DNA from 2 places in the Pseudoalteromonas sp. SG44-8 genome. Region 1 is predicted to be linked to the other one. Evidence: predicted binding sites of a transcription regulator. Region 1 holds the regulator's gene; the other holds the start of a gene.

What was found. The regulator sigma-54, encoded in region 1, starts transcription at its own class of promoters, with help from an activator protein. The targets are predictions, from matches to a motif close to GTTGGCACGNNNNTNGNNT.
Region 2: fliE (flagellar hook-basal body complex protein FliE) is a predicted target of sigma-54. The motif match lies at 4,285-4,303, and genes of this name have one in related genera.

The regions. Positions count from the first base shown of each region.
Region 1 is NZ_JACJEQ010000036.1:23,080-32,539, forward strand. It holds gene rapZ (RNase adapter RapZ) at 1-689, opposite strand, end outside; gene ptsN (PTS IIA-like nitrogen regulatory protein PtsN) at 877-1,329, opposite strand; gene hpf (ribosome hibernation promoting factor) at 1,334-1,621, opposite strand; gene H5163_RS18895 (RNA polymerase factor sigma-54) at 1,650-3,146, opposite strand; gene lptB (LPS export ABC transporter ATP-binding protein) at 3,213-3,938, opposite strand; gene lptA (lipopolysaccharide transport periplasmic protein LptA) at 3,935-4,468, opposite strand; gene lptC (LPS export ABC transporter periplasmic protein LptC) at 4,458-5,012, opposite strand; gene kdsC (3-deoxy-manno-octulosonate-8-phosphatase KdsC) at 5,009-5,560, opposite strand; gene H5163_RS18920 (KpsF/GutQ family sugar-phosphate isomerase) at 5,560-6,531, opposite strand; gene H5163_RS18925 (calcium/sodium antiporter) at 6,557-7,528, opposite strand; gene mlaF (phospholipid ABC transporter ATP-binding protein MlaF) at 7,784-8,599, shown strand; gene mlaE (lipid asymmetry maintenance ABC transporter permease subunit MlaE) at 8,599-9,378, shown strand; gene mlaD (outer membrane lipid asymmetry maintenance protein MlaD) at 9,393-9,460, shown strand, end outside.
Region 2 is NZ_JACJEQ010000007.1:120,897-130,356, reverse strand. It holds gene H5163_RS08305 (sigma-54 dependent transcriptional regulator) at 1-428, shown strand, start outside; gene H5163_RS08300 (DNA-3-methyladenine glycosylase I) at 848-1,435, opposite strand; gene H5163_RS08295 (PAS domain-containing sensor histidine kinase) at 1,576-2,688, shown strand; gene H5163_RS08290 (sigma-54 dependent transcriptional regulator) at 2,685-4,163, shown strand; gene fliE (flagellar hook-basal body complex protein FliE) at 4,342-4,674, shown strand; gene fliF (flagellar basal-body MS-ring/collar protein FliF) at 4,695-6,410, shown strand; gene fliG (flagellar motor switch protein FliG) at 6,403-7,443, shown strand; gene fliH (flagellar assembly protein FliH) at 7,447-8,265, shown strand; gene fliI (flagellar protein export ATPase FliI) at 8,284-9,460, shown strand, end outside.

The sequences.
Region 1 (9,460 bases):
AACCAAGTTTGTACAAAGGTTTGGATCTGCCAAGTGAATTTTTGCACGATACTGTGACTGGCTAAATAATCTTTTACTGGTTGATCCAGGCCTGTGAGCGGTTTTAACTCAGGCTCCCAGTGTGGATTAGGTAAAAAACGTGCATCAAATACATAATCGGCTTCTTTTGGAATACCATGCTTAAAACCAAATGATTCAAAGGTGATGATTAGTTTTTTATCTTTTTTCCCTAAAATCTTTTCACGGATTGACTCAGCAAGCTGGTGGACACTGAGATCTGTGGTATCAAGCATGAAATCAGCACGAGTAGTTAATACATCAAGCAACACTTTTTCTTGCTTGATGGCTAAATCCAGTGGCAAAGAATCCAAAGATAATGGGTGTAAGCGGCGGGTTTCAGAAAAGCGTTTGATCAGGGTTTGATCATCACTGTCTAAATAAAATAGCGTCGGATTTGCAAAACCAGGCAAGTATTCAAGAATGTCGTTAAATTCTTCCTGCTCTTTCGGTAAATTACGAACATCGATACTGACGGCAATTTTGTCGTAATTATCAGAGACACTGCGTACTAATGACGGTAATAAGTTAACTGGAATATTATCTACACAATAATAGCCAAGATCTTCTACTACACGTAAAGCAACAGATTTACCTGAGCCAGAACGCCCACTGATGATGATTAACTCCATGTAAATTCTCCTTCATTTAATACCAATTTTATTAAAAACATGCTCATTCTTGCTTGTTAAATAACCCACTAACTTTGTTTAAAATTATTTATATAGAACAACTATATAAATAATTTCCACCTTGTTCTAGAGCTATTTTCCTGTTGCAATAATTACTCTCTAATTCAATACAATACAATTGGTATGACTACGATTGAGCTGCAATTACATGATACAAATCTTGGTCTGTTTTTGCGCTACGTAGTTGTTTACAAAAATCTTTGTTATTGAGTTTATCAGCAATTGTGGCTAACGTCTTCAAATGAAGTTGGCTGTCACCATCTGGTACGATGAGGGCTACAAATATATCAACTGGGCGATTATCAATCGCATCAAAATCAACCGGTGATTCACTCACTAAAATTATTGCTAGCGGGTTTTCAACACCACTCATACGGCCATGAGGGATAGCAATACCACGACCAATACCCGTACTACCTAGTTTTTCTCTCGACAGTAGTGCGTTGAGGATTTCTTGTTGTGATAGCTGAGGGAGCTGTTCATGAGCCAATTGGCTTATAAATTCAATGATCCGTTTTTTGCTATTAAAAAGGACCGCAGCTTTACTGCAGTCCTGACAAATAAGTGAGCTTAATTTCATAGTGTTAGTGTCGAGCGTGCTTCTCTTTGTGTTTAATTACTTGACGATCAAGTTTATCGATTAGTCCGTCAATAGCTGCATACATGTCTTGGTGCTCAGTCGAGGCAAATAATTCAGCGCCACTGACATGTAATGTGGCCTCTGCTTTTTGGCTTAGTTTTTCTACATCAAGAATAACATGGACATTATTGATATGATCAAAATGCCTTTCAAGCTTGGCAAACTTATTGTTTACATAGTCTCTTAATGAATCAGTAATTTCTACGTGACGACCAGTTAAATTTAGTTGCATAAGCATTTTCCTCTTGTGATTTTACGCCTTAAATCAAACTTTTACGTTGATTTGACGGTGGAATAGCCAGCGACTCGCGGTATTTTGCAATAGTCCGTCTAGCTACTTTGATACCTTGCTCTGCCAATATATCTGCAATCTTACTATCACTCAATGGTTTCGCTGAGTTTTCTGCACTGATCAATTTTCTGATCAATGCTCGAATAGCTGTCGAAGAGCATTCGCCGCCGTTCTCAGTGCTTACATGACTTGAGAAAAAATACTTTAACTCAAAAATACCACGGGGGGTATGCATGTACTTTTGTGTCGTTACGCGAGAGATTGTTGATTCGTGCATCTCAACCATTTCAGCAACGTCGTTTAGTACCATAGGTCGCATTGCTTCAGGGCCATGCTCAAAGAATCCCTGCTGTTGTTTTACAATGCAGTTAGTTACTTTGAGTAACGTCTCGTTACGACTTTCTAGGCTTTTAATAAACCATTTAGCTTCTTGCAAATGCGAACGTATAAATTGGCTGTCAGTGCTTGATTTTACTGAGCGTGACATTGCCGCATATTGGCTGTTCACTCTAATTTTTGGCATGCTGTCTGGATTAAGTTCAACCACCCAGCGACCTTTAATTTTTTTCACCGAAACATCAGGTATAACATACTCTGATTCTTCGCGTACTATAGTATCCGCAGGCTTTGGATTAAGGCTGTGGATCAATGTCATTACTTCTTTCAGCTCATCTTCTTTAAGCTTAGTCTTTTTCATCAAAGTGCGATAGTCACGACTAGCTAATAAATCGATATGATCAGTTAAAATCATTTTAGTCTCGCTAATCCAAGGAGTTGCAGGATCAAATTGATTTAATTGAATACATAAACATTCTTGTAGGCTGCGCGCAGCAATACCAACAGGGTCAAATAACTGAATGCGTTTTAACACTGCTTGCACTTCGTCTAGTTCGATTTCTTCTTCGTTATTACCTTGATTTAAGCTCTCTGCGATGTCTTCGCAGCTCAAGGTTAAAATACCTGAATCGTCAACAGCTTCAACAATCGCAATGGCAATAGCTTCATCGGTTGGACTAAAAGGTGTGAGCTGTAATTGCCACATCAGATATTCGTGCAGGGTTTCAGTTGAAGCACCTTGATAAATTGACTCATCTTCAGGCATTGGGCCGGATGACGTATTTGGCGCAGCACTCATGTATTCGTCCCAGGTGACGTCCATAGCCATTTCGTCACTTAAAGTCTCTTTACTTAATGCTTCGCTACTTTCTTGTTCATATTCGCTGGGCTTGTCGTCTGCTGATGCACTAACAGTTAAGTCATCGTTGTCTTGTTTTTGTTCGTTTTTACCAGCCGTGTCGTCTGAATATTCATGCTCTTCTAGCTCTAACAATGGATTGCTGTCGAGTGCTTCTTGAATTTCTTGCTGGAGATCCAATGTACTGAGTTGCAATAAGCGAATTGCTTGTTGCAGCTGTGGTGTCATTGTAAGTTGCTGGCCCATGCGCAGCTGGAGTGATTGCCTCATGTATCTCTAACAATCCTTTTATTGTTATCATCGTTAAGTCTAGCAGATACTTAGCCGAGCGTGGCTTTATAGCCTAAATTGCTCGCCCAGGTAAACATCGCGGACTGTTTGGTCGGCAAGTACATGCTCAGGGGTACCTGATGCAATTAACTCCCCATGAGAAACTATGTAGGCTTTTTCACAAACATCAAGGGTTTCTCGTACATTGTGGTCGGTAATAAGTACGCCAATACCACGGTTTTTAAGGTGTTCAATAATCTTCTTTATATCTAACACTGAAATAGGATCAACGCCAGCAAAAGGCTCATCAAGTAAGATAAATTTTGGATTTGCGGCTAAAGCGCGTGCAATTTCAACTCGACGACGTTCACCACCAGATAATGCCATACCTTGGCTGTCGCGAATATGTTGAATGCTAAACTCATCAAGTAAGCTGTCTAGTGCTTCTTCTCTGGCTTGTTTATTCAGCTCTTTACGAGTTTCTAAAATAGCCATCAGGTTTTGATAAACAGTTAACTTACGAAAGATGGATGATTCTTGTGGTAAGTAGCCAATCCCTAACCGTGCGCGACTGTGCATTGGCAGTAAAGTGATGTCATTATCATCAATACTTATTTTACCTTTGTCGCTAGGTACTAAACCCACAATCATATAAAAAGTGGTGGTTTTACCTGCGCCATTAGGACCCAGTAAGCCAACAATGCTGCCTGCGCTAACTTCTAAACCCACGCTTTTTACAACTTGGCGACCTTTATAGCTTTTTGCTAAAAATTCAGCTTTTAATATACTCATGGCTGCCCTTTAGGTTTGTCTTTTTTACTGTCAACAGGTACCAAAATAGTGTGTACGCGATCGTTTGAGCTTGCGCCTTTTTCAGCACTGATCAGCTGTTGGTCCATATCATAGGTAATGCTTTTGGCATTAATTTTTTGACCTGCTTGAGTGACTTGTGCATTACCAATTAAAGTTAAATAGCGCTTGGCGACATCGTAACGGACTTCATCAGCACTGGCGCTCATTATTGTGCCATCAGTTTGTTTTTCTTCAAAGTAAGCAGGGTTACCAGTTGCAACAAGCAATTGTTTGTTATTGCCTAAATCTTCGCGCTTATGGACTTCAAGTCGATCCGCTTTGATACGGCGGTTACCATGAATGATTTCAACATTTTTTTCAAAAATACCGATATTATCTTTCAGTTGGGCAAGCTGCTTTTCAGCACTGATAGAGACTTGATCCGCAGGTGGTGCCGTATTTTCAGCAAAGCTTGCAAAGGCAATGAATAAGCTTGGTATCACAAGCAAGTGAGCAAATTTATTGGTCATAATATATGGTTCGCGTATGGTTAATTAGTTCTACCACTTCGGCTTTTAAGTCGGCATGGAGGCCGCGCCCAGTGATCTTTAAATTTGGTCCGATTAATTCAACTGGTTGTTCTGAACTCATGGTTTGTAGTTCAATATCAACCTGAATATTATCTGCGTTTATATGTTCAATCATGGCATTATTGGTCAGGTTTTTAGCAACCACATTACCTTCTAAAATTAATTGATGATTTTCATATAGGGTGGCTTCATCGGCATTAATTTGCCACGTTTGCTGTTGATTATAGAGTGTAAAAATAGGTTGTTCAAAGTAAGTAAACCCTAACTGTTGGTAAAGTTCCATTTTTGCAGCTGTTACTTTGTGGCTAATTTTACCTTGTTCATCAAACGCGGTTTGTTTTAATGCCACCGCAGTATAATCAGGTTTTGCTATTATATCTTCTTGGTTTTGTTTTATGGCAGTGCTTTGATAAAAATACGGATACCACAGCCATACCATACAGCCGACAAATAATACGCATAATATTAAACGCGCACTATTCATGAGCTTGTGCCTTCGCTGGTTAATGATTTACCATTTTCGAGCATTAATAAATCAGTGAGTTCACGCACCGCTCCAAAACCACCAGGGAGCATGGTTGTATAATGTGAAACTCGCTTGATCAAAGGGTGAGCATCATTTACTGCCACCGCAAAACCAACTAATTCCATTACCGGCAAGTCAGGTCCGTCATCGCCTATGTAAGCGATTTGTTCATCGCTTAACTGCAATTTATCTTTGACCTGTTGATAAGCTTGCAACTTGTTTTCTTGACCTTGGTAAATATGCGGTACTGTCAGGCTAGTCATCCGTTGCTGAACTATCTGTGAATGACGACCGGTGATCACGGCAACTTCAAAACCGCTATTGATCAGTGCTTTGATACCAAAACCATCTTTAGTATTAAACGCTTTGAGTTCTTCACCTTGATTGCCAAGATAAATGCGGCCATCTGAAAACACCCCATCGATATCACAGATCAGGAGTTTGATTTTTTGTGCTCGCTCGCTCGCATCATCTGAAAGTGGCTGATATAAGTCAGCAAACTGCATTATAAAACTCCTGCTTTGAGCAAATCTTGCATATTAAGAGCACCAATAGGGTGGTGTTTATCATCAACTACAATTAAGCCATTGATACGCTTATTCTCCATAATATTGAGTGCCTCGGCGGCAAGCATATCCGCGGTTGCTGTAGTGCAAGAGCGGGTCATGACAGTGCTGATCAAAGTGCTATGAATATCTATTCGTTGCTCTAAAATTCGGCGTAAATCACCGTCAGTAAAAAGCCCTGCAAGTTGCCCTGTGTCGTCAACAATGGCCGTCATACCTAAGCCCTTGGCCGACATTTCGATTAATGCATCTTTGATACATTGCTTGTCATTGATCATAGGCGTTGCTGGGCCACTGTGCATAATATCTTTTAAACACAATAGTAAACGTTTGCCTAAGCTTCCCCCAGGATGCGATAGCGCAAAGTCATCGGCAGTAAAGCCTCGGGTTTCTAACAGAGCAACGGCTATTGCATCACCCATCGCAAGCGTTGCCGTCGTGCTCGCAGTCGGGGCGAGTCCTAATGGGCAGGCCTCTTGACTTACTTTGATGCATACATGAGCATCAGCCCAATTTGCCATTGATGATTCAGGGTTACCTGTCATGGCGATCATTTTTGCGCCAATACGTTTAATAACCGGAATAATATTCAGTACTTCGCTGGTTTCGCCTGAGTTAGAAATAAGCATAACCACGTCATCACGAGTGATCATCCCTAAATCACCATGACTTGCTTCACCCGGATGGACAAAAAACGCAGGCGTGCCAGTGCTTGCCAGTGTTGCAGCAATTTTATTACCAATATGCCCAGATTTCCCCATACCGACTACTATGATCCTTCCGTGACATTGATACATCAATTGGCAAGCTTGATTAAAGTTTTCGTCTAGATATTGGGTTATATCAAGCAGTGCTTGGCGCTCTATTTCTAGCACCCGCTTACCTTGTTCAATAAAATTTAACTGCGTCATTGTGTTATCCATTTTGTGGGTAGCATTAAGCAACTTGGCTAAAAATATAACTCTGATATGCTAAAAATGCGACCAATAACAGGCCACCTTCAACTCTATTAATGCGTCTTGTACCTTTAAAGCTCAAGGACATAGCTATAAGGGCTATGGTGGCACCAATCATAATTAAGGCATCACGGTTTGCAGCTGAAGGGTCAATAATTGAAGGGTTGATAATCCCAGCCAGTGGCAACACAGCTAAAATGTTAAAGATATTTGAGCCAACAATATTACCCAGTGCTAAATCATCTTCGTTTTTTAATACCCCAGCAATACAGGCTGCCAGCTCAGGCAGACTGGTGCCAATAGCAATAATGGTTAACCCTATTACTAAATCACTTAGGCCAAAATATTTGGCTATATCAACTGCTGAGCCAACTAAAAAATGTGAGCTCACAGGCAGTAATATCATACCAATAATTAACCAAAATAAAGCCGATTTGGTGGGCACGTTATCTGGTACGTCTTCACAGGCTTCACTTACAAATGGGTCATCAGCTTGGTTTTTAGCGCGAATAGAAATAATAACTAAGCCCGCAATAAAGACCACAAAGCCTATGATTAATGCAACGCCCTCAGCAAATGAAAAGTAGTTATCCGAAAATATATACCAGGCGGCGATTGACACTAGCAGCACAAGCGGCATTTCGCGTTTTAATGTCATTGATGATACTGATAGTGGGCGCAATAGCGCGGTAATACCTAAAACAAGTAAAATATTAGTGATATTTGAGCCAACGGCATTACCCACGGCAGTGTCAGTTTTACCTGCAAGCGCAGCTGATGCTGAGACCATCATTTCAGGGGCTGACGAGCCCATAGCAACAACTGTTAAACCAACAATAAGAGTAGGAACACCGAAATTTTTTGCCAGTGCCGCAGCACCATATACAAAGCGATCTGCACTCCAAACGAGAGCTGCAAATCCGAGAATTAAAATGACAAAAGAAGTCACCATTACGTTACGCCAATTATTCAAAATGAGATGGCTGCAAATAGTAACAAAAGCCAACCTGAAAGTATAAATAAAAGAATCTGCGAAGCTTGTTAGATTATGGACTGATTTGGACTGAGAAAAATTATTTAAGCGACGGTTAAGCCAACGGCTGTAAGCTTTGCAGCGCTATTACATAGAATATTACAAAATTTTACGATTTGTTTTTTCCATCTTGGTGTAAAAACGCTTAAAATAGGTGAACTAGTGAAAATAGTAATGGAGAGCGACTTGTCGCAACCAATAGTAGAAATCAAGGATGTAAGCTTTTCTAGGGGCAATCGCTGTATATATAAAAATATGAGCTTTAGTGTCCCTAAAGGAAAAATTACGGCAATTATGGGGCCAAGCGGAATTGGTAAAACCACCATGTTGCGTTTAATTGGTGGCCAATTAAAACCAGATAGCGGCACTATTTTATTCGAAGGTAATAACATTCCTACCATGTCGCGCAAAGAGCTTTATGCGGCGCGAACCAAAATGAGTATGTTGTTTCAAAGCGGCGCATTATTTACCGATATGTCAGTGTTTGACAATATCGCTTTTCCGCTGCGTGAGCACACTCGTCTAAGTGAAGATTTAATTCGCCTTGTGGTGCTAATGAAATTACAAGCTGTTGGCTTGCGTGGCGCACAAGATCTAATGCCTTCTGAGCTGTCAGGTGGTATGGCACGTCGTGCTGCATTAGCGCGTTCAATCGCGCTTGATCCTGAATTAATTATGTATGATGAGCCATTTGCAGGCCAAGACCCTATCTCCATGGGTGTGTTGGTTAAGTTGATTAAGTCGCTTAATCAAGTGCTTGGGTTATCATCATTAATCGTAACTCACGATGTAACAGAAGTAATGAGTATTGCCGATCACGTTATCATTATTGCCGATCAAGGCGTTATTGGTAGCGGTACACCGGATGAAATGCGTAATCATGAATCGGCCCTAGTTCAGCAGTTCTTAAAAGGATTATCTGATGGCCCAGTGCCGTTTCATTTTCCTGCTCAACCTTATCAAGAAGAATTACTGGGAGGGCGCCGCTGATGTTTGATTTTTTGCAAATGCTAGGTCATAAAACGTTAGGACGGTTTGCTGCACTTGGTCGCTCTACTCAGATGTTGATAGGTGCGTTGTGGAGTTTGCCTAATTTTAGAAAAGGCACGCCGCTTTTAATACGGCAATTATATATGGTCGGCTCGCAGTCACTATTGATTATCATGGTGTCGGGCTTATTCATTGGTATGGTGTTGGCGTTGCAAGGCTACACCGTACTAGTTGGTTATGGTGCAGAGGATAGCTTAGGCCCATTAGTAGCATTGAGTTTACTTAGAGAGTTAGGCCCTGTTGTTACTGCATTATTGTTTGCCGGGCGAGCTGGTAGTGCATTAACCGCAGAAATAGGTTTAATGAAAGCGACTGAGCAGTTATCAAGTCTTGAAATGATGGCTATTGACCCTCTTAAACGTATTATCGCGCCACGCTTTTGGGCGGGCTTTATCAGTATGCCATTACTGGCGTTGATATTTTCAGCAGTTGCAATTATTGGTGCTCATTTAGTGGGGGTTGATTGGTTGGGTGTTGATACGGGGAGTTTTTGGTCAATCATGCAGTCACAAGTGTCATTCCAGCAAGATATTTTAAATGGCATGATCAAGAGTTTTGTATTTGCCATCGTGGTTACATGGATTGCGCTTTATAAAGGCTACGATTGTATACCGACCTCTGAAGGGATCAGTAAAGCAACAACAGAGACAGTTGTACACTCATCTTTGGCTGTTTTAGGGTTTGATTTTATTTTGACAGCGGTAATGTTTACTAGCTAATAAAGGTATAGATAATGAATTCACGGAAATTAGAAATTTTAGTTGGTTTTTTTGTTGCGCTAGGCATAGCAGCTTTTGCTAT
Region 2 (9,460 bases), on a different contig from region 1:
AAGAGCATACATGGCCGGGTAATATTCGCGAGTTAGCTAACTTAGTTGAGCGTATGGTGATCATGCTGCCAGATAAAGTGGTTGATATTCCAGACCTACCAGCAAAATATCGTTATATTGAAGTTGATGCTTATGAACCACAATATCCCGAAGAGCTTATGGAGCGTGATGCTTTCAATGATATTTTCAGTACTGGTTTTAGTGATTACGACGATGAGCCAGAAGTTGAAGCAATTCAGCCATCAGCAGACCTTTTACCCGACGAAGGGATTGAGCTAAAAGATTATTTAGCTGAGCTGGAAATTAGCCTGATCACTCAGGCCTTAGAGCGTTATGATTATGTCGTAGCGCGTGCTGCGGAGATCTTGGGTGTACGCCGCACAACCTTAGTTGAAAAAATGAAAAAATATAACCTATCACGAGATTAACACGTGCTAAGTTGCTAATATTTTACTTCGCAATATCAGTAATCACAGAGTGTGGTCGTCGTTTACGGTGATAAGTTCATTGACGCGCTAAAGCACTACCTACCATTTCGGTGCTTGCAAATAGTTACTTAATTTTTACCACCGAGGCGCTGCGCGCTACACGGAGCTGAAGGGCTAGGACCCTAATCCCTTCCTCTTTGAACTCGGAGTTCTCTGTGGTGGATCAATCATTTAAAGATCTTTTGCACAAAGAGAAGTGAATGAGAGCAAATGAGCAGATAAAAATATATATAAATCTTTCGCGGCTGAAGCCTGCTTATATGTGGGTTAAGCATTTGTAGGAAATGGCTTCAGCCATTAATTCCCAGAAGCTAGATTTTAGGATCCTAGCGCCTAGTCACTTTTCTAGCTCTTAATACCTAGTATTTTTCAATAATCTCTGCTTTTCTAAAACAATCATTACTATGATCATTCACCATACCACAGGCCTGCATATGGGCGTACACTGTGGTTGGACCTAAAAACTTAAATCCCCGTTTTTTTAAATCTTTTGCAAATGCAGTTGAGGCCTCTGTAATTGCAGGGTAGTCACTAAGTTTATCTAACTCATTCACTAACGGCTTTCCACCTACAAACTGCCATTGATAGTTACTGAAGCTGCCAAATTCTTGCTGAATTTCAATAAAACGTTTGGCGTTATTTATGGTTGCTACAATTTTTAAACGATTACGGATAATTGTTTCATCAAGCATTAATCGTTCAACATCGTGCTCGTTCATTTGTGCGACTTTTTCTACATCAAAATCCAAAAATGCACGACGATAGCCATCACGTTTCTTTAAAATCGTATACCAACTTAATCCTGCTTGTGCTGATTCCAGAGTAATAAACTCAAACAAGATTTGATCATCATAAACAGGCACACCCCATTCGTTGTCGTGATAGTCAACATAGTCATCTTTACTGGTATCGAGCCAAGGGCAGCGACATAAATTTGTTGAATTCATAGTGTCTCCTTGCTTTGCTTATTTTAGTTTGTCATTTTTTTGTCGCGTTATTTATACGCTAAGCAAATGAAATTAATCAATATAATTGTTGGTACAATTTGTGCATTTAGCTAGTTAGATCCTGTAAACGAGAATGCATTATGGCCTTAGCTAATGTCTTAAAACCACAATTTATCACAGCGACCCAGTATAACCCATGTTTACTGCAAGAAGAGTACATTGGTGAGTTAAGTGAATTACGCCAGCAAGCCAGTTGGTTAAGTCATTTAGTAGATACAATGCCTGCGGGTGTTGTGGTGCTTGATGGTCGCGGTTTGATCGCTAAAGCTAATCAAATCGCAACAGACATGTTAGGGGAACCACTCGAAGGTGAAAAGTGGTTCAGTGTGATCCAGCGCTCGTTTCGGCCCCAACAAGATGATGGCCATGAAGTATCGCTAAAAGATGGACGCTTAATTAAGTTAGAAATAACGGCATTAGCGCCAGAGCCAGGGCAATTAATCTTAATGACTGACTTAACCGAAACGCGTCGTCTACAAACACGCGTTGCACATATGCAGCGTTTAAGTGCATTGGGTAAAATGGTGGCATCTTTGGCACATCAAGTGCGAACACCACTGTCTGCTGCGATTTTGTATGCCGCTAATTTAGGTTCAAAGCGGTTACCCGAAAGCTCTCGAGGCAATTTTCATACTAAGTTAATGTCGCGTTTAAAAGATCTCGAAACCCAAGTAAACGATATGTTGTTGTTCGCAAAAAGTGGCGATCAGCAAGTTGTTGAACATGTTTCCATGCAGCAATTATTAACTGAAGTGAAAACTGGCGCTGATGCTATGGTCGCACTTAATAATAGTGAACTTCAGGTCAGTTTACCTGAGCCTGATATCGAGATAATGGGCAATAAAACTGCGCTTGCCAGTGCCATTCAAAACCTTATTCACAATAGTATTCAAGTCATTGGCAGTAATGCACTCGTTCAATTAAGTGCGCAGCGGGATGCGAGTGACCCCGAGCTAGTGTGTATTACTGTAAGTGATAATGGCCCTGGGGTCGATTTAAGCTTACTTGATAAATTATTTGAACCATTTTTTACTACGCGAAGCCAAGGCACCGGTTTAGGCTTAGCGGTGGTTAGTTCAGTCGCAAATGCACACCAAGGACGAGTTGAAGTAACGAACAATGCTCAAGGCGGAGCCTGCTTTAGTTTACTGTTACCTATTTGTACAAAGTCAACATCGGCGGAGGCAATATGAACAACACGATTTTAGTGGTTGAAGATGATGCAGGGCTTCGTGAAGCCTTGATTGATACGCTTGAAATGTCTGGAATAGATTGCGTTGCGGCTGACAGTGCCGAGCAAGCTATGGTGCTACTTAAAAAAGACAGCTTTTCGCTGGTCGTGAGCGATGTGCAAATGGGCGCGATGAGTGGTCTTGATTTACTGCGCAGCATTAATCTTAATTACCCTGATCTACCGGTTTTAATGATGACAGCGTATGCGACTATTGATGATGCTGTTGAGGCTATGCGGTTAGGGGCAATTGACTATATGGCCAAACCGTTTGCGCCCGAAGTGCTACTTAATATGGTAAGCCGCTATCTACCTGAGCCAGAAAAAGAAACAGATGGCCCGATTGTCGCTGATCCGAGTAGTATTCAGCTATTAGAACTTGCAAGTCGGGTTGCTAAATCGGATGCCAGTGTGATGGTGCTTGGTCCTAGTGGCTCAGGTAAAGAAGTACTCGCACGCTTTATCCATGATAAATCAGATCGCGCAGAGCAGCCATTCGTCGCAATAAACTGTGCTGCGATCCCTGAAAATATGCTCGAAGCTACATTATTTGGCTACGAGAAAGGCGCGTTTACTGGTGCGATTCAAGCTTGTCCGGGTAAATTTGAGCAAGCACAAGGTGGCACAATTTTACTTGATGAAATCACTGAGATGGATTTAGGCCTACAGGCTAAGTTACTACGCGTATTACAAGAACGCGAAGTTGAACGTTTAGGTGGTCGCAAAACTATTAAGCTGGATGTACGTATTTTGGCTACCAGTAACCGTGATTTAAAAGAGGCTGTGGCTAAGCACCAGTTTAGAGAAGATTTATATTATCGATTAAATGTATTTCCGTTGATGTGGCGTCCACTTTGTCAACGTCCAGGCGATATTGTCGTGTTGGCAAAGCATTTAATTGAACGTCATCTCAATAAAAGCAAAGAGCCTATCGCTGTACTTAGCGAACCGGCAGAGAAAAAATTATTAGCTCATACTTGGCCAGGTAATGTGCGTGAACTGGATAATGTGATCCAGCGTGCGCTGATATTACGCCACGGTGATATGATTGACGAAAGTGCTATTTTTATTGAAAATTTAACCCAGACTCCTCTAACTGCGGCTTTATCAGCAAGTTTAGTGCCGGTTAATTCAGCACCAGAAAGCACTACTTCGGCGGTTACAAGTTCACCAACTAATGATGCTTATTATGATCTGCAAGCGCCAGCAATAAAAGCCACAGCACAACGCAATCAGCTGCGTGAAGAATTACCAAGCTTGGATTCGGGAAGTTACAAAGATGAACTTAAAGATAAAGAGCATAGAATTATTTTAGAAACCCTAAATCGTTGTCAAGGCAAGCGTAAAGATGTAGCTGAAACATTAGGGATCAGCCCACGAACATTACGTTATAAATTGGCTCAAATGCGTGATTTGGGGATCACCTTACCTGCTTAAGCCTCTATAATTTTTGTTTTCCTTCACTATTTAATTTACGCTCAGCCTTGCTGGGCGTAAACTTGTCAAAACTCTGACAACTAAAATAAATCTTAAGTTTCTGATATTTATTGGTTTATTAGTTGGCATGCTTTGTGCTTTATTAAGTTATTAGTAAACTGCATCGTCAGAGACAATTATGAAAATTCAAAACAGCGCATTATTTCAAGAAATGCAATCTATGGCTCTCGAAGCTGGTCGTAGTAATCAAGTAAACAAATTACCGACGCAGGCGCAGCCTACTTCGAGCGCCCAATTTGGCGATTTGTTAAGTGATGCACTCAATACAGTGAATGGCCTTCAAGCTGATGCGAAACAAAAAGTCGTAGCGGTTGAAATGGGCGATCGAAATGTGTCATTAGCGGATGCAATGATCGCATCACAAAAATCGTCAGTTGCCTTTGAAGCTACGGTGCAAGTTCGTAACAAACTTGTAGAAGCCTATAAAGAAATCATGAACATGCCTGTTTAACTAGGTAGTGGAGAATTATTGTGGCGCAATCTAATCAATCAACAGATCTTGCTTTGGCCGGCGGCGGTATCGACCAAACTGATAATGACGATCAACAAGAACAAAAGTCAGGCTATTTAAGTGCATTAAACGGCGTTGATGTATTGCGTCAGGTTACTCTAATTATTGCATTAGCGATTTGTTTAGCGATTGCTATTTTTGTGATTATTTGGGCACGTCAACCAGATATGCGTCCACTTGGAAAAATGCCAACGGAAGAGCTAATTCAAACGCTCGACTTTTTAGATGCACAAAAAATTGACTATCAACTTGATGGCAATGTGGTTTCTGTTCCTGAAAATGAATATCAAAATATTAAATTGTTAATGACCCGCGAAGGTATTGAGCAAGCGCCGAACTCGGGTACTGATATTATCATGCAAGATATGGGTTTTGGTGTTAGTCAGCGTTTAGAGCGTGAACGTTTAAAGCATGGTCGTGAACAACAACTAGCGCGTACGATTGAGGAACTACAAAATGTCACGCGTGCTAAAGTATTATTGGCAATACCGAAAGAAAATGTTTTTGCTCGTCGTGAGAAAAAACCATCCGCAACAGTGGTATTAACTTTAAAACGTGGTCGCATGCTCGGTAGTGAAGAAGTGGACGCCATTGTTGATATTATTGGTTCAGCAGTGCAAGGTTTAGAGCCGTCACGAGTAACTGTAACAGACCAAAATGGCCGATTACTTAATTCAGGATCGCAAAGTGCGTTAGCTGCTCGCTCACGCAAAGAATACGATATTGAACGTAAACGTGAACAAGAATATCTAGATAAAATAGATGGTATCTTAATGCCAGTTATTGGTATGGGTAACTACACTGCACAAGTCGATTTAAGTATGGACTTTAGTGCGATTGAAGAAACTCAAAAACGCTACAACCCTGATTTACCGGCGGTACGCAGTGAAACCACCTTTGAAGAAAACAACATCGGCGGGTTAGCTATCGGTATTCCTGGCGCGCTGACAAATCAGCCTCCAACAGATTCAAATATTCCTGAAATTGCCGGTCAAGGTGGTGCAGGCTCTGGTTCATCACCCAGTCGCACTCACAAAGAAGCGACACGTAACTATGAACTTGATACTACTATCTCCCACACACGTCAGCAAAGTGGTGTTATTCGTCGAATTAGTGTGTCTGTGGCAGTCGATTATGTGGCAAAAGTGGGTGAAAATGGTGAAACGACTATGGAGCCTCGCTCAGTTGAAGCACTGTCAAATATTCGTCGTTTACTGCAAGGTGGTGTGGGTTTTGACTTACAGCGTGGTGATGCATTAGAAGTAGTGACAGTACCGTTTGTACGTGAACCGATGGACTTAGCTATTGAAGTGCCACTGTGGGAACAAAACTGGTTTATGAAAGTTGTGCGTTTAGTGCTTGGCGCATTGGTTATTATAGTGCTAATCATGGCGGTGGTTAAACCTATGCTGAAACGCTTGATTTACCCAGATGATACCCTTGAAGAGTATGATGATGATGCGCTTAGTTCTGGTGTAGATATTGGTGATAACACCCTAGATATGCTAAATAAAGATTTTGATTCTGCTTCGGTTGGCTTCTCAAGTGATGGTACACTACAGTTACCAGACCTACATGGCGATGAAGACTTATTAAAAGCTGTTCGTGCCTTAGTAGCAAATGAGCCAGAACTCTCCTCACAAGTTGTGAAAGCGTGGTTAACTGAAGATGACTGATCAAGAACAAAAACAACTGCCAGCAGCGTTTGATGTTGATAAATTAGACGGTGTAGATAAAGCCGCAATTTTATTGCTAAGCTTATCCGAAGAAGATGCAGCGCAAATATTAAAGCACCTTGAACCTAAACAGGTGCAAAAAGTGGGTATGGCAATGGCGGCGATAGATGATCTATCGCAAGCCAAAATCAGTGCCGTGCACAATTTATTTATAGAACAAATACAAAGCTTTAGTACGATTGGCTTCCAATCAGAAGATTTTATCAAAAAAGCGCTTACTGCGGCACTTGGTGAAGATAAAGCGGCAAGCCTGATAGATCAAATTGTTATGGGATCTGGTGCCAAGGGTCTTGATTCATTGAAATGGATGGACTCAAAGCAGGTTGCCAATATTATTCGCAATGAGCATCCGCAAATACAAACTATCGTTTTATCGTATTTGGAGCCTGAGCAATCGGCCGAAATTTTAGCGCAGTTTCCTGAAAAAGTGCGCTTAGATTTAACCATGCGAATCGCCAACCTTGAAGAAGTTCAACCTGCGGCTTTACAAGAGTTGAACGAGATAATGGAAAAACAATTTGCCGGACAAGCTGGTGCGCAAGCTGCAAAAATGGGCGGCTTGAAAGCGGCGGCAGATATCATGAACTACCTCGATACTAATATTGAAGGTCAGTTGATGGATTCTATCCGTGAGCATGACGAAGAGATGTCGCAACAAATCCAAGATTTAATGTTCGTATTTGAAAACTTAATGGATGTTGATGATCGTGGTATTCAAGCTATCTTGCGAGAAGTCCAACAAGATGTACTGATGAAAGCCATCAAAGGTACTGATGATGCATTGAAAGAGAAAATCCTCGGCAATATGTCAAAACGGGCTGCAGAGATGCTTGCTGATGATTTAGAAGCAATGGCACCTGTGCGGATCAGCGAAGTTGAAGCCGCGCAAAAAGAGATTTTATCTACGGCACGTCGTCTCGCTGATTCAGGTGAAATTATGCTTGGTGGTGGTGGTGGTGAGGAGTTCTTGTAAACCATGAGCAAACCTACTCAATATCAAGGTCGTCCTTTACGAGCCAGTGAAGCAGTTGATGAATTATTAGAAAACTGGCCAATTCCAGATGTTACGCAAGACACTCGAAAATTCGATGGTCGTTCAACGGCGTTTGGTACACCGCTGGCCGATTTATATCGTAAAGAGCTTGAAGAAAGTGAACAAGCACTAGAGCCCGAAGAGCCTGAGCTGCCCTCGTTAACGATGGCTGAGCTGGAACGAATTCGTCAAGATGCCTACGAAGAAGGCTTAAAACAAGGCCACGAGCAGGGTTATATTGATGGTTTTGAAAAAGGCGTAGGTGAGGGAAAAGAAGCCGGTTATAAAGAAGGCATTGAGCTTGGTAAAACACAAGGTCAAGAAGAAGTAAAACCACTGATTGAAGAACAGCTAACGGGTCTAAAAGCATTGTTGGATAGTTTGTCAGCGCCATTAGCTAAAGTCGATGATGACGCCGAAAAGCAACTTGTACAGTTAACCGTAATGCTAACCGAAGCGTTAGTTTATCAAGAAATTAAAACCTCCCCAGAAATCATTTTGCAAAGTTTAAAGCAGTGTATCGATGCGTTAGCCAATGAGCAGCAAAGTGTGCGTATTCATTTACATCCTGAAGACATTGAACTGGTTAAAAATAGTTATGGTGAAGCTGCACTAGCTGAAAACCATTGGCAGTTAGTTGCAGAGCCGACTTTAGATCGCGGCGGTTGCCAAGTAAAAACACCTCAGTCATCTATTGATATGACTATAAAAACCCGCGTCAAAGAAACGTTGGATAGTTTTTTGCATAGTAGTGGTATCTAACGCTATTTTTGGTTTGCAATGAGTTCTCAACCACGCCCATTAAGTGAACGTTTACAACAGTATCAAAAACATATTCATAGTCCAACGCCTGCTGTTGCGGGAATTTTAACCCGTGTTGTAGGGTTAACATTAGAGGCGAAAGGATTACGCGCGCCAGTTGGCAGCCAATGTAAAATTGAAACCATGCATGGTTTTGTTGATGCTGAAATTGTTGGTTTTAATGATCAGACGCTTTACTTGATGCCAAATGACCATATTTCTGGTGTACTACCTGGAGCGCGAGTGATCCCACAAGTAAATGATACCGGACTGCCTGTTGGTATGTGTTTACTTGGTCGTGTTGTTGATGGCTTAGGGCGTCCGTTGGATGGGCTTGGAGCTATTAAAGCAGAGCATTACTTAAAATTTGCACAAAATTCCATTAACCCATTATCTCGACGACCAATTACGCAGCCGATGGATGTTGGCGTACGCGCTATTAATTCAGTGATAACTGTTGGCCAAGGCCAGCGCATGGGGCTATTTGCAGGCTCAGGCGTGGGTAAGTCGGTATTACTGGGTATGATGACCCGAGGCTCAGAAGCTGATGTAATAGTTGTTGGTTTAGTGGGGGAGCGTGGCCGCGAAGTAAAAGAATTTATCGAAGAAATACTCGGTGTGGAAGGGCGTAAGCGTTCTGTCGTAGTTGCTGCTCCCGCCGATGCATCGCCATTAATGCGATTAAAAGGTTGTGAAAGTGCGGTAACTATCGCGGAGTACTTTCGCGATCAAGGCTTAAATGTTTTATTGCTACTGGATTCTGTAACGCGTTATGCCATGGCTCAGCGCGAAATAGCGCTTGCGGTTGGTGAACCACCGGCGACTAAAGGTTATCCGCCTTCAGTATTTGCAAAGCTACCCGCGCTGGTGGAACGTGCTGGTAATGGCGGCGAAGGGCAAGGCTCTATCACAGCGTTTTTTACTGTACTGAGTGAAGGGGATGATATGCAAGATCCGATTGCTGATGCGGCGCGAGCCATTTTAGACGGTCATATCGTGTTATCCAGAGAGCTCGCTGACAGTGGTCATTATCCTGCTATTGATATAGAAAAATCGATTTCACGGGTGATGCCACAAGTTGTCTCAGAAGCACACATGCAACAAGCGCGAGTGTTAAAACAAGTGTATTCAATGTTCCAGCAAAATAAAGATATGA